2 regions of the Lactobacillus melliventris genome follow, and region 1 is predicted to be linked to the other one. Evidence: a T-box and tRNA genes for the amino acid it is inferred to sense, from the RefSeq annotation. Region 1 holds a T-box; the other holds one or more tRNA genes.

Region 1 (7,406 bases):
CCCTTCATACTTAAATTTAATTGCAGGCGTTGGCGCAACTCCAGTAATTGTTAAATCAGAGTCTCCTACTTTTGCACTGCCAATTGAGCAAATCAAAAAAGCCGTCAATGCAAATACCAAGGCTATTATTATTAATTATCCTAACAATCCTACTGGAGCCAGTTTATCGCCAACGGACCGAGAATTCTTGAATAATCTCTGTGAAGAAAAAAATATTTTCGTGGTTGACGATCACGTTTACAGCGATTATCCTAGCAATTACCAATACCAACCAATTTCAACTGATATTTCTCATCAAATTTTAGTCAGCAGCTTTTCCAAAAGTTTTGCTATACCCGGAATACGTCTTGGCTACGTCATTGCACCGGCCAATATTATTGAACGGGATGGCTTTTATAATGAAGGTATCACTTTTAGTGCTCCAACTATTAGTCAGTTCATCGGGGAAATAATTTTGGAAGAACCAGAGAAATATACCTACCATATTGAGGAAATTAAACAGACCGGTGCAGAATTAACCAAACTTTTTACTAGGAGTAAATATTTTCCTTGCTCCTCATACAAGGGTGGCTTATACATGTTTATTGAAGTACCAGAAACCATCAAGGACATTGACCTATACTATAAATTGCTGGAAAAACACTTTCATGTAATTGTGGCCAGGGGAAGTGATTTCCAATATTCAGACAGATACTTCAGAATTTCTCTTTCAACCGAAAAAGGAATTTTAGTAAAAGGTGTACAAAAAATTATTGATTGTGTAGATTACACTTTGAATTATATTAAGTAGCACGTATAAAATTACAAGAATAATTTAAAGATTATTATATTAAAAAAAGCTCAGCAAGCGCCAGAGTTCATTCTAGCAGCCTAGGAGCTTTTTTATTTTACCTCACTTTTTACCCAATTCATAATTAATCTTAAGTTGTTTAATTAAATAAAATAAAAAATGATACCGACTGAACAATCGGTATCAAATTCGCTTATATTAGGTTTTATTTAAGCACGAATGTGCAGTTTTTCCAATATTGGAATGATTTTATTTCCTAAAATTTTCTGCGCTAAATTAGACTTAATAGCCGCAAAGCCATAAAACACGCAACCCACAACTACCGCGACAAAAACAATGACAAGTGACTGTAAGCTGCTTGCAGGACTTAAGAACAACTCCAGTCCTTTTTCTACTGCCAAAACCAGCAAAAACATGATAACTGAAAATGCAGTAATGCCAATAAAACGTCGTCTTGTACGATCCTGATTGAAATTGTAATTAATCTTAAGGTGTTCTATCGCCATAAAGATAATGACAAGCATTCCTAAATTAGTGGCAATCAATGGGCCAAATATTTTAAAGACATAAATCATGGGGTATTGCATTAAAATCTTAATGATTAACCCTAATACTAAATATTTAATTGCAAGTCCATTTTCCGATAGGCCCTGTAAAATAGCCATTAATACCGTAAACAAGCCCAAACTAATAGCTGTAAAGGAAGAAAGGTAAAGTACATTTGATCCTAGTTTGTCATATCCGTAAAAGATGGTATAGATTGGTGTAGAAATCGCAGCCATGCCAAAGGAAGCGGGAATCATGACAAATAGAAATAAATCTAAAGTATTACCAATTTGGTCAGAAATTGCATGAAAATCATGCTTAGTGTGAGCTGCAGACAACAGAGGAATTGTCGTCACAGCCATAGCACTTGCTAAAGACACAATGATCATTATCAACTTATTGGCATTAAGCGCAAATAACGCATACCAAGTTTCAATTGTATTATTAGTTGCACTAACCAAACTTGAAATAATTGGATGAAAGCTATATTGGTCTACCAGATAAAAAAGTTGAATACCTGCATCAATAATTATAAAAGGAATTGCCTGGGCAATAATTTCAGCAAAAAGAGCAGAAGTTGAAACCTGTATTTCATTATTGGAATTTTCAACTAACTCGTTAAGTTTATTACGTCTAGACAGCAAAAACCACGTTAAAATAGCTATGCCAAAAACTGCTCCAATCGCAGCAGCCAAATTTGATTGCACCACCGCATCAACAAAATTACCATGCTGTACTTGCATAATAATATAAGCAGTTAACAGCATCCAAATTACTCGTGCTAATTGTTCTACAAACTGGGACATTGCTGACGGCATCATGTCTTCGTAGCCTTGAAAATAACCCCTCATAATACTTAATACAGGAATAATTAAGATGGCGTAAGACAGGCTTCTCATTACCCTTACTTGTCTTGGATCAATTTGTGAACCATTAGAAGCTAAAAAAGGTGAAGCAAAATACATCACTGCAGCAGAAATAATTCCTAGAAATACCATTAATATTAAGCCGCGATGAAAAAGCTTACGTCCAACTCCGTACTCATTAAGCGCATTATACTTAGCCACCTGTTTAGCAACAGCACCTGGAATGCCCGCAGTGGATATTAAAATAAAAATACTATAAATGTTATAACTTCTGGCAGTTAAGGCATTGGCAATATTACCATAGGGCGACATCCAATAAAACCATGGAATAATATAGAGAGCACCCAAAATACGTGAGGTAATAGAGCCGAAAGTCATCCATGCACTGCCCTTAATAAAGGTATTTTGTGTATTTTGTTCAGATAAATTATTTTCTTTCATTAAAGTTCCCTAAATCTAGTCTACTAACTATATTATTGTGAATGAAAATGGGCAATTAACAACAAATATACTTTGCACTTTAGGAAAAATTAACTTTATTTAGCTACAATATTGACAATCTTATTTGGTACGACAATGACCTTTTTAATATCTTTGCCTTCTAAAAATTTCTGGACGTGAGGCAATGCCAATGCTTGTTTTTGAGCTTGATCTTTATCCATGTCAACAGCCGCCTTAAAATTGCCACGCAGCTTGCCATTTACTTGAACCATAATTTCGACTGTTGATTCAACCAGTTTGGCTGAATCATAGGTTGGCCATTTGGCAAAAGTTACGGATTGCTCATGACCAAAGATTTGCCAGATTTCTTCCATCATGTGAGGAGCGATTGGGGCTAAAAGCGTAATGAAACCTTCCGCATATTTTCTTGGAATCGTTTTTGCTTTTTGCGCAGCATTAACAAAGACCATTAATTGAGAAATTGCAGTATTGAAATGTAAGTCATCAAAATCTTCAGTTACTTTTTTAACAGTTTCGTTATAAATTTTATCTAAAGTGCCATCGTTTTCAGCCACAATATTTTCTTGTGGTATGGCTTTAAGATCCAAATCATTAACGAACAGACGCCAAACTCTGTCTAAGAACTTTTTGGTTGAAGCAGGACCATTATCATCCCAGTCAATGGATGCATCAAGGGGTCCCATGAACATTTCATACATTCTAAGACTGTCTGCACCATACTCATCAATGACATCATCTGGATTAACTACATTACCTTTTGACTTGGACATTTTATCATGATCTTTCAGGATTAATCCTTGATTGAATAGTCTTTGGAATGGTTCTTCATTAGGAACAACACCTAAATCATACAATACCATATTCCAGAATCTGGCATAAAGCAGGTGCCGGACAGCATGTTCTGCGCCACCAATATAAAGGTCAACTGGCATCCACTTCTTTAGCATTTCGTAATCAGCCAGCTTATTATCATTATGTGGATCAACAAAGCGTAAGAAATACCATGATGAACCTGCCCAATTAGGCATGGTATTAGTTTCTCTTTTACCTTTACGACCGTTTTTGTCAACTACATTTACCCAGTCCTGCAAGTTTACCAATGGACTTTCAGGTGTACCTGACGGCTTAATGTCGGTTGCATGAGGTAAAACGAGCGGTAATTCATCTTCTGGAACCAATGTAGTTTCTCCATCTTCCCAGTGAATTACTGGAATTGGTTCACCCCAATAACGCTGACGACTAAATTCCCAGTCTCGTAACTTGTAATTAACCTTTTTTTCTCCAGCGTGGTGTTCAGTAAGCCACCCAACGATTTTATCCTTTGCTTCTGCATTGTTAAGTCCATTTAAAAACTCTGAATCTATATGAGGGCCGTCACCAGTATATGCTTCTTGTGCAACATCTCCGCCCTTAATAACTGGTTTAATAGGCAAATTGAATTTCCGAGCGAACTCATAATCACGCGTATCATGGGCCGGTACAGCCATTACGGCACCAGTCCCATAGCTAGCAAGAACATAATCAGCAATCCAAATTGGAATTTCTTTGTTGTTTACGGGGTTAATGGCGTAAGCGCCAGTAAAGACTCCAGTTTTGGTTTTATTTAAATCTGTTCTTTCAAGGTCGGACTTAGATTCAATTTGCTTAATATAAGCGTTAACTTCATCTTTTTGACCAGCGGTCATAATTTTTTGGACTAATTTATTTTCAGGAGCTAAAACAGCATAGGTTGCGCCAAATAAAGTATCTGGTCGGGTACTAAAGACATCAAATGTTTCATTAGAATTTTTAACCTTAAAAGTAATTTGGGCACCTACTGACCGCCCAATCCAGTTACGTTGCATTTCTTTAATATTTTCTGGCCAGTCAAGATTATCCAAACCGGCAAGAAGACGATCTGCATATTTAGTTATTCTCAACATCCATTGCTTCATGTTGCGCCGATATATAGGATAACCACCGCGTTCAGTCTTACCATCAACAATATCTTCGTTAGCAACAACTGTACCTAAATCAGGTGACCAGTTAACCGGTGCTTCCGCTTCATAGGCCAAATCATTTTTATACATTTGTTCAAATGTCCATTGGGTCCACTTGTAATACTTAGGATCGCAAGTTGCTAGTTCCCTGTTCCAGTCGTATGAGAATCCTAGAGTATTAAGCTGCCGTTTGAAATTGGCAATATTTTCAGTAGTAACAACTGCCGGGTCTTGCCCAGTCTGAAGAGCATACTGTTCAGTCGGAAGGCCAAAAGCATCCCAGCCCATTGGGTGCAGTACATTATAGCCTTGGCTACGTTTCATCCTTGCAATGATATCTGTTGCTGTGTACCCTTCGGGGTGTCCTACGTGAAGTCCCTTACCAGATGGAAAAGGAAACATATCTAAAACATAAAAATTCTTCTTTTTGGGATCGTTACCTGTTTTAAAAGTTTGATTTTTTTCCCAGTAATCCTGCCATTTTTTTTCAACAACTTTGTGATTGTACATATTTTTACCTCATAAAAAAAGTCCTATGAAATTCTTTCATAGGACGAATAATCGCGGTACCACCTAAGTTCCACGCCAAAAGCGTGACACTTCTTGCCCCTTAACGCGGATAGCAAACGTTAGAATTGTTCCAGGCTCAGTTCACAATCTTTTTTCTAGTCTTGCACCAACCGACTTTTCTCTATAGAAAAATAAAACTGCTACTAGTTCCTGATCTTTATTTTTTGACCAATAATGATTATAATTTACCACAAATGCAAAAAAAAACAAGGGGAGAAAATTTTTGAACAAAACGATACAAACAAAGAGAGACACGATAATACCTGCGACCATATTTTTGATTTTGTACGCGATCTGGGCAATTTTAGTTGCTTCTGAAAATCAATTTATTCACAATTTTGACCAATCAATGATTAATATTATCTGCAACAATAATCCTATTATAATCAAGTTTGCGACAACTTTTACTAATTTAGGAAATACAAATGTAATCACAATTGAAACTATAATTTTGGTGATTGTTTTAGCACTTAGCAAAAGATTTGCATGTGCTGTTTTTACTACAGGAACCATGATAGGTGCTAACGGCTATAATTGGATCATCAAGCATGCTATTGCAAGGCACAGACCACTTACTGAACATCTTGTTGCTGCACATGGTTACAGTTTTCCCTCAGGTCACTCTGTTGGCAGTGCTACTTTATTTGGAATTTTAATTGTTCTAACAATTTTATTAATCAAAAATAAAGCTGCTAAAACAGTATTATGTCTTGTTTGGGCTTGTTTTCCAATATTAATTGGTTACACCAGAATTTTCATTCATGTCCATTATCCATCTGACGTAATTGGGGGTTTTCTAGAGGGAATCGCATTTCTCTTAATTGGATACTCCTTTCTTTACCATTATTATTTAGAAAGTCAAAGAGCACAAAGCAATTTATACTAAGTAAAAGGATTCAAACTGATTTAAAGTTTTGAATCCTTTTTTTAGTATCAAAATCATTCTAATCCAGCGCTAACCGCTCAATGACTTTTTTGTAGGCAGGATATTGTTTGAGTAAATCTGCCTTTTTAAGCAGTTCAAAGTCGTGATAATCAAATCCTGGCGAAACTACACAGCTTACTAAACAAAAACTATCTGGTTTTACAACTTCCGAAGCAAAAATGGTATTCTTCGGAACTCTAAATTGCATTCTTTCACCAGCAGAAACATTTTTACCCAATTTAACGGCTGAATATTTACCTTCTGGAGTAATACAGTGAATAGTAATCGCTTCACCGTCATGGTAATACCACATTTCATCATGATTCAAACGGTGAAAGTGAGAACAACTTGTGTCATCAAGCAAAAAATAGATGGATGTATAATAAAACCGTTCTGCTTTACTATCTTCATCATAAAACTGCTTATCACTCGCATAAACTTGCCTGAACCAGCCACCTTCTTGATGCGGTTCAAGATTTAGTGCTTTGATATAATCGTCACGTTTCATTTTTTCTCCTTAACAAAAATTCAAATTATATATACAAATTTAACTCATTTTCACTTTAAAGTCAGCTAGTAATTTTTAAAACAAAAGTTTAACTACATATTAATTTTTCAATTTATTAATTAAATTTACCCTTTGGATAATAAATATTATATGAATTTTTGATTGCAAAAAAGGAAATAATATTATATCATCAAGTAACAAAATATTTGCACTTAAAAGGTATTGTGTTATTGCTGTGATATTAATTTTAATATTAAAGTCATAAAAACTGCTAGATCAATAATTTTAATCTAGCAGTTTTTTTAAACCTAAATTAAGAGGTGACGAAAAATGCCGTACGTGAAGTTAAAAGTTAAGCAAATGCTCAAAAGTAAATTTACCTGGATCAGTCTGTTAGCTATTCTAGTAGGTTGCCTCTCTTTTTGGACAAAGAATTATTATGCTAGCAAGTCTGACAGTATGGAACTTAGTACTGCAAAAGCTAATGTAGCTATTCAAAAGAAAAACGTCATATATTTTCAAAAAGAACTCAAACAGAAAAAATTAGATGAGGACAATAAGAAGCAAATAAGAAAAAGTCTAAAGGGTTCCCAATCAGATATAGCTGAAAAACAAAAACTCATTAAGGCCCTCCAGTCCAAAGATTGGCAAAAAGCCTATCCGATCATGATTAAAGAAGCCAAATTTTGGCTTGCTGATGCTAAGAAAAATGGCTCGAATAGTGAAGCCGTTGCTATAAGTAAACGTGATTTATTGGAAC
Region 2 (7,406 bases), on a different contig from region 1:
TTAGCAAAAGGTGCGGTTTCAGCTTGCAAGTTGGCACTAGTCAAAGTAATTGGAACGGAATTTTCAATATTCAGGTCGTCTTGATCAATTTCTGCTAAAAATCTGGAAGGAGGATTATTTTGCATTCTGCCATACATCATGCGTGAGTATGCATTGGTTAAAAACAGTTCGCGCTTAGCTCGGGTAATACCCACATAAGCCAATCTGCGCTCTTCCTCAAGCTGATCATCTTCCATCAAAGCGCGTGACAAAGGAAAAAGTCCATCTTCCATTCCCACTAAAAAGACTACTGGAAATTCCAGTCCCTTTGCGGCGTGTAATGTCATTAACGCAACTTGATCATCATTATTGGCCAAATCATCTTGGTCACTTAAAAGAGAAACCTCGGCCAAAAATTCACTCAAAGCATTTTCAGCGTCATCATTTTCTTCATATTCATCATCAAAGCGCTTAGTAACAGACAAAAATTCATCCAGGTTTTCTAATCTAGTTTCTGCTTCAATTGTATGTTCAGCTTTCAGGGCAGCAGTATAGCCAAAATCTTGCAGTATTTTTTCAGTCAGACCAGTAACTGTATGATCTTTAGCAAAGTTAATCGCATCGCGTAATTTAGCGCCAAAATCACTCAGTCTGGCGCCTGCCCGAGCAGTAACGCCCGACATACTAATGTGATCAAAGGCTCCTAAAATTGATAAACCGTTATCACGGGCAAAGTCCATAAAACGCCGCACACTAACTGGTCCAATACCGCGCTTAGGGGTGTTAATAATCCGGTTGAAACTCATGGAATCACTGGGATTAGCTACTAACTTTAAATAAGCCATAATATCCATGATTTCTTTTCTATCATAGAATTTATGCCCACCAACAATTTGGTAAGGAACATTTGACTTAACAAAGGACTCCTCAACTGTTCTGGATTGCGCATTAGTGCGGTATAATACCGCAAAATCGTGGTAAGAGCGCTTTTTCTCTTTTACCTCTTCTTGAATTTTGGCAATAATAAAGTGCGCTTCATCGTCGCCACTTTGGGCGCGATAATAAGTTACTTTTGCACCTTCACCTTGGTCTGTCCACAGCTTTTTGGCTTTGCGGTTACGATTATTCTTAATTACGGCATTAGCAGCTGCTAAAATATGACCAGTTGAACGGTAATTTTGCTCCAGTTTGACAGTTTGCACGCCATCATCATGATAGTCCTGCTCAAAATTCATAATGTTTTCCATGTTGGCACCGCGCCAGCCATAGATTGACTGATCCGCATCACCGACAACACAGATATTTTTATATTGTGCAGCTAAAGCATGACACAGTTCGTATTGTGCCTGGTTGGTATCCTGGTATTCATCTACCAGTAAATAACGAAATTTATTTTGATAATAATGTAAAACTGTCGGAGCCTTTTTGAATAAAACCAGAGTTTGCATAATCAAATCATCAAAGTCCATAATTTGATCATTCTTTAGGCGTTTTTGATACTCCTGATACACTTGAGCAGTTATTTTTTCAAAAGGTGAGGCAGCGCTGGCTGAAAATGCATCTGGAGTAAGTAAATCATTTTTGCCATTGGAAATGGCAGACAAAATCCTCCGTGGTTCATACATTTTGGGATTAATATTTTGCTCTTTTTGAATATGTTTAATTAAAGTGAGCTGTTCAGCTGAATCAGCAATCGAAAAGTTACCGCTATAACCAATTTTTTCAGCATCCCGTCTTAATATACGGACACAAAGAGCATGAAAAGTCGACATCCAGATACCGTCAGCCTGCTGTCCCAATAACTTATATTCACGCTCTTTCATTTCAGTAGCAGCTTTATTGGTAAAAGTAATAGCCAAAATATTCCAAGGCGCGATCCCTTTTTCAGCAACTAGATAAGCAATTCGCCGCGTTAGCACAGACGTTTTCCCGGAACCAGCTCCAGCAACGACTAATAAAGGCCCTTCTGTAATCTGTACTGCTTTTTTTTGCTCTGGATTTAAACCTTTTAAAATTGATTCTACGCTCATTCTGAATCCTTTCACCCTAAAATTTATAACTCTTCTATTGTACCAAAAATCGTAATTGTATTTGCTCCCCTGTGCATTCTATTTATCAAAACGGTCAAGATTGTATTCTTCAATTAATTTAATCAGTTTATCTGCATAATCAGGGTCGGTGGCATAGCCGTCCTTGACTAAAGCACGAGCCTGAGCCTCATAATTTTTGGCTGCCAGAACGTGCCGGTACTGCTTGGCATCCCAAGTCGTCCCCTTTTGGAACAAGCGCGCATGAGCCCTGATTGAAGCTTCATAAGAGTCATAGATTTGAAAACGAGCTTTGATTTCAATCCATTTACCTTTTTCAAATTCTTTGGTTTTCAAGACAGCAGAAGTATTAGGGTTATTGCCTTTGACGCCAAAGAGGTTATTGTATTTTTGGGAAAGATCGCTTTTACCATAATCACTTTCGAGACAGGCTTGAGCAATTGTGATACTAGGTAAAAGATCAAAAGATTTATCCACTTCTTTAGCTATCGGGCCAATTTCGCGGATAAACGCCTTATGCTGTCTGATAATCTTTTGTCTTGCCTCTTCACGCGCAAGCTGCTCTTGTCTGATCTGCTCAGACTGAATTGCCTGCCTCCGATAATAACGAAAAGCCACAAAAGCAATTATTAACAAAAATAAAATAATAAAAGTGCGCATAATGATTGCTGTATTAGATAACTTTTTGCTTCTTCGTTTTCTCGCCATTTGTTTTCCCTTGCTTTAAAAAAATCTCTTCTTAAGTATAACCTCTCTTAATTATAAAACTATGCAATATAATTAATTTTTAAAATAAAGTTAGTTGGTTGCAAAATAAATCTGCTTAAAAAAATTAAGCACAAAAAAATGGAGCCAAAGCTCCATCAAAGCAAATGCGGGCAAGAAGACTCGAACTTCCACGATCTAAAAGCGATCACAAGATCCTTAGTCTTGCGCGTCTGCCATTCCGCCATGCCCGCAACACATTCAATACTATAACCCAAAATTGAATTTAGCACAAGAGTTTTCTTAATCATTTTTATTTAAAAGCGGTTAATTTACCATCTGCTCGGTGACATACTTAGCGTATAAACTATGCTTTTGCATCAATTCGTGGTGGGTTCCATGGCCTGTAACCTTACCGTGTTCTATAAAATATATTTGATCGGCATTAACAATCGTCGCCAGTCGGTGCGCAATTACTAAAGTAGTTCTGTTAACCATCAGTTTATCGAGTGCTTGTTGCACTTTTCCCTCTGATTCTGAATCGAGACTCGCAGTAGCTTCATCCAGCATTAAAATCTTGGGATCACGTAAAAAAGCTCGGGCAATAGCTAAGCGTTGCTTTTGACCACCAGAGAGCTTAATTCCGCGCTCACCTATTTCAGTCTCCATCTGATCAGGAAATTCACGGACAAATTGGTCCGCATAAGCCAAAGAAAGTCCATGCCAAAGATCTTCATCGGTCATCTTTTTAGTTAAACCATAAACCAGGTTTTCCCGAATTGTACCAGAAAAAATAGCACTATTTTGAGAAACATAGCCTATTTGGCAGCGCCAATTTGCCAGGTCAATATCTTGAATATCCTGCTCTCCAATAGTAATTTTGCCACTATCCGGTTGGTAAAACCGCTCTAGTAATGCAAAAATAGTTGACTTCCCGCCACCGCTGGGACCAGCAAAAGCGATCACAGAATTAGGCCGCGAAACAAATGAAATTGACTGTAAAACTGGTTCATTTTTCACATAGCTGAAATTCAGATTTTGTGCAGTTAAAGTTTTATTAGTTAAATCGCAGGTCTGTTGACCCAAATTCTTTTCGGGCTCTATTCGTAAAATTTCTTGGATACGTTCAGTTGAGCCTAAGGCTTTTTGAATCTGGGAGAAAAAGGTGGCAAAATTGGCAACAGGGCCAATAACATTAAATAAGTACAGTAAAAAGGCCACTAATGAACCACTTGTTAAAGAACCTTGACCAACGCGAATAATGCCAAAAGCCAAAATGCCGGCAAAAGCAGCCATCATCAAGGTCATAATGATTGGCTGTAAAACAGCTTCGACGCGTGCGTCTAAAACTCCAATGGTGAAAATTTTATTGATTCGGTGATTACCAGCTTCCTGCTCATGTTTTTCACCGTTACTGGATTTAATTAAGCGGACCTCAGATAGTTTTTCACTGACCTCACCATTAAATTTGGCTGTTTCCGCTTGTAGTTTCCGACCTAGTCTCACCATTATGCGACCAACCGGTAATAAAATTACTACCACAATAGGAACTACGACAAACATTAAGGTGGCCATTTCCCAATCCATCACAAATAAAATGATTAATGAGAAAAATAATTGGATTGCGCCGGTAATAAAATTAGGAAACTGCGAAGCCAGTAAATCTTTTATTATTCCAGTATCATTGACTAGTCGCGAGCTGCTTTCACCCACTTTATTAGCATCAAAATAAGTAACAGGTAATTTTAACAGGTGAGCCCATAACCGTTCACGCAGGGTCTTGACTACGCTTTCACCAAAATAGCGCAGTACGTATCCGCCCAAAGTTCCTAAAACTAGCTGCAACACAAAAACTACAATGATAATAATTAAACTTGAATAATTAAAGTTATCCCATTTACTAGTGTCCACCAGCTGCCTGGTTAATAAAGGTAATGCTAAATTGGCTGCACTTGTGACAAGACTAAGTAGTAAACCAATTATGAACAAAGACTTTTTCACATTTAAACTTTTTAGCAGGTCTAAAAAGTCACTAATTTTAACATTTTGCTTTCCATCTTTACGTGACCCAAATGCCATAAAAGATACCGGCTTTCCTTATTTAGACTAAATAAAAAAGTTTTTCAATAATTGAAAAACTTTAATCATGTTGCTAATTATAAATCTTCATCTTCATTATGCCAAAATTTACGCCAAAAGTCGCGGTCATAACCGTGCATCTTATCATAATCGCAATAATTTCTGTTAAAATCAGTGCGAGGAAAGTCATGATGGTAGTGATGCCGTTCATGCATATGATGACACATAGCGCGCATATCTGATCTTGAAAAGTTATGCTCAGCGGCATATTCACGCCATTTTTTAATTCTTTCCATCCGATAGGCCGGATCAACAAAAGAACTGGCTTTATCCTTAAAATCATCATCCCAGCCCGCAGCAATTTTTTGCAGATACTGACCGAATTGGTCTTGCTCTTCTGCAGTTAAACCGGCAAAAAATGGCGCAGTATCTTGCTTGGCTTTTTGTTCGGCTAACTTTGTGGCCTTTTCTTTTCCGCTCTCTGTTAGATAAACTCGTTTAACCCGTTTGTCTTGCTCATCAACTTCACGTCGGATACCGCCCTTTAACTCCATTTTTTTCAACAATTCTGCTAAAGACCCGGGCTTCAGAGCCAAAATCTCAGCCAGATAATTTTGGGTTAGGCCGTCTTCCAACTTTAAGATTGCTAAAACTCGTTTTTGACCAGATATCGGCTCTTTATTCTGAAACATGTAGTAGCGACTGGCACGCATAATAAAATGAAGTTGTTTCATTAATTGATCACTTGTTTGACTCATTATTAAGCTGATATATAAAACATAGAAGAAAGCAGAATTTCTTGTTTTTTCTACTTTCCGAAAGAAAATATTTTTCCTTTCTTTATTTTACTTACTGTCGTCTTCATTAGTTTTCTGATATCTCTCTTGAGGTGATCACATTGACTAACTCTTACAGCTTGAGGACATATCCTGCCCCATTATTACTTTTTACTTGGCTAGTGCTAATAAATTACGCACCGCATTTTCATCACGATCGGCTTTATAGCCACACTGATAACAAATATACTCATTGTGCTTAGTATGGTGCTTAACATTGCCTGCTAGCTTGATCTTTTCTGGACCAGTTTTAATGTAACCACAGTTAGCACAACGTTGTGTGGATGGGTATAAGCGGCTTGCTAAAACCAATTCTTTACCATACCACTTGCACTTATAAACTAATTCCTGCCGAAACTTTCCAAACATTGAACGATGTAAACCTTTAGATGCTATTCCCATTTTCATTGCTTTAACATCTAAATCTTCAATGACAATTTGATCGTAATCAGTTACTAACTTAGTCGTGAACTTTTGCAGTAAATCAGTTTGAATATTATTAACTTTACGATAATCACGTTGCAGTTTGTTTTTCACTGCTTGGTAATTACAACTTTTAAGAGCTGTTTTTAAACCATTTACTGTTCGCTTACGTGCCAGTTGACGTTGATAATGTTTGATACGCTCATATAGTTTAACTAGTTTCCTAGGTAAAACTTGTAAGTTACCGCCCGTCCAATTAAAATGACCAACATTTACATCAACTGCAGTTTTTTGACCAGTTTTTGCCTTTACCTTAGGCTCAAATTGATAAGTTAAAGCTGCTGTATAATGTCCGCTCTCTTTTAAGATACTAACGGTTAACAATTTCGTCATTTGTGGCTTTTCTGCTAGTTTAATATCAAACCAGTCTTCTTTAACCACTCCTCGAGGACGGTCTAAACGTAACTTGCCATTAATAATCTTAGCTCGATCTGTTTTAAAGCCTTGACGGGCCGCCTTTTTGCTTTTGAATTGTGGCTTGCCCCAATCAGGTTGAGCTTTGTCAAAAAAATTCTGCCATGCCTGTGCCAAGTCTTTAATTGCTAATTGCAAGCAACGAGCTGATAATTTATCTTGCCAATCTTCTTTGTTAGCGACTAATTCATTACGTACTCGATATTGGTTGGGCTTAGGGTTATCTATTGGATTAATGGTATTAGCTTCATACATATCATTCCAAGTAGCTAAGCCCTGATTCCAACAATAACGACGATAGTCGCACAAGGCTACAAGCTGCTTAGTCATTATCTGATTAGGACATAATCTGACTAATTGAGTTTTAGTTACTATCATCAGTATCTTCCCCAACTAAGCTTTTATCAGCTTCCAAATGCTTCTTATACTTACGTAATCCGTATAAGCGACAAGAAAAAACTTGAATGATACTTACTAAGTCATCAACCAATTCTTGATCAGGAGAGGTCTTTTTACGATTTAAAACAATTATTTTAGTACCATGCCGTTCACAAAAACCAGCAAACCAATCATAACCAAAACGAATAAAACGATCTTGATAGGTAATATAAATTTCACTTACTTTACCTGCTTCGACTTCTTCAAGTAGCTTATTCCAAGCTTTACGCTTGTAATTTAATCCGCTGCCAATATCAGTTATTGCTTCATCCATAATAATGCCCTTGGCATTTAAAAAGGTTTGAATAAAATCAATTTGATTTTGCAAATCTTTCTTTTGCCCATAAGTTGAAACTCGAGCATAAGCGATAATTTTACCTTTCTGCTTACTACCGGATTTATGCAAAATTTGTTCGACTTGTTC

What was found. The T-box of region 1 lies ahead of leuS (leucine--tRNA ligase). A T-box ahead of a tRNA ligase gene usually reads a tRNA of that ligase, here a tRNA-Leu.
Region 2: it has a tRNA-Leu gene. The T-box ahead of leuS (leucine--tRNA ligase) is inferred to sense a tRNA for this amino acid. The anticodon was not compared.

The regions. Positions count from the first base shown of each region.
Region 1 covers NZ_JBHTMT010000001.1:13,281-20,686, reverse strand. The annotation lists gene ACFQ32_RS00110 (pyridoxal phosphate-dependent aminotransferase) at 1-790, shown strand, start outside; gene ACFQ32_RS00105 (putative polysaccharide biosynthesis protein) at 1,000-2,643, opposite strand; gene leuS (leucine--tRNA ligase) at 2,739-5,153, opposite strand; T-box leader at 5,190-5,380, opposite strand; gene ACFQ32_RS00095 (phosphatase PAP2 family protein) at 5,437-6,099, shown strand; gene ACFQ32_RS00090 (cupin domain-containing protein) at 6,158-6,646, opposite strand; gene ACFQ32_RS00085 (hypothetical protein) at 6,977-7,406, shown strand, end outside.
Region 2 covers NZ_JBHTMT010000003.1:191,164-198,569, forward strand. The annotation lists gene pcrA (DNA helicase PcrA) at 1-2,009, opposite strand, end outside; gene ACFQ32_RS04875 (glycoside hydrolase family 73 protein) at 2,088-2,735, opposite strand; tRNA gene ACFQ32_RS04880 (tRNA-Leu) at 2,901-2,986, opposite strand; gene ACFQ32_RS04885 (ABC transporter ATP-binding protein) at 3,060-4,811, opposite strand; gene ACFQ32_RS04890 (MarR family winged helix-turn-helix transcriptional regulator) at 4,889-5,545, opposite strand; gene ACFQ32_RS04895 (RNA-guided endonuclease InsQ/TnpB family protein) at 5,759-6,922, opposite strand; gene ACFQ32_RS04900 (IS607 family transposase) at 6,909-7,406, opposite strand, start outside.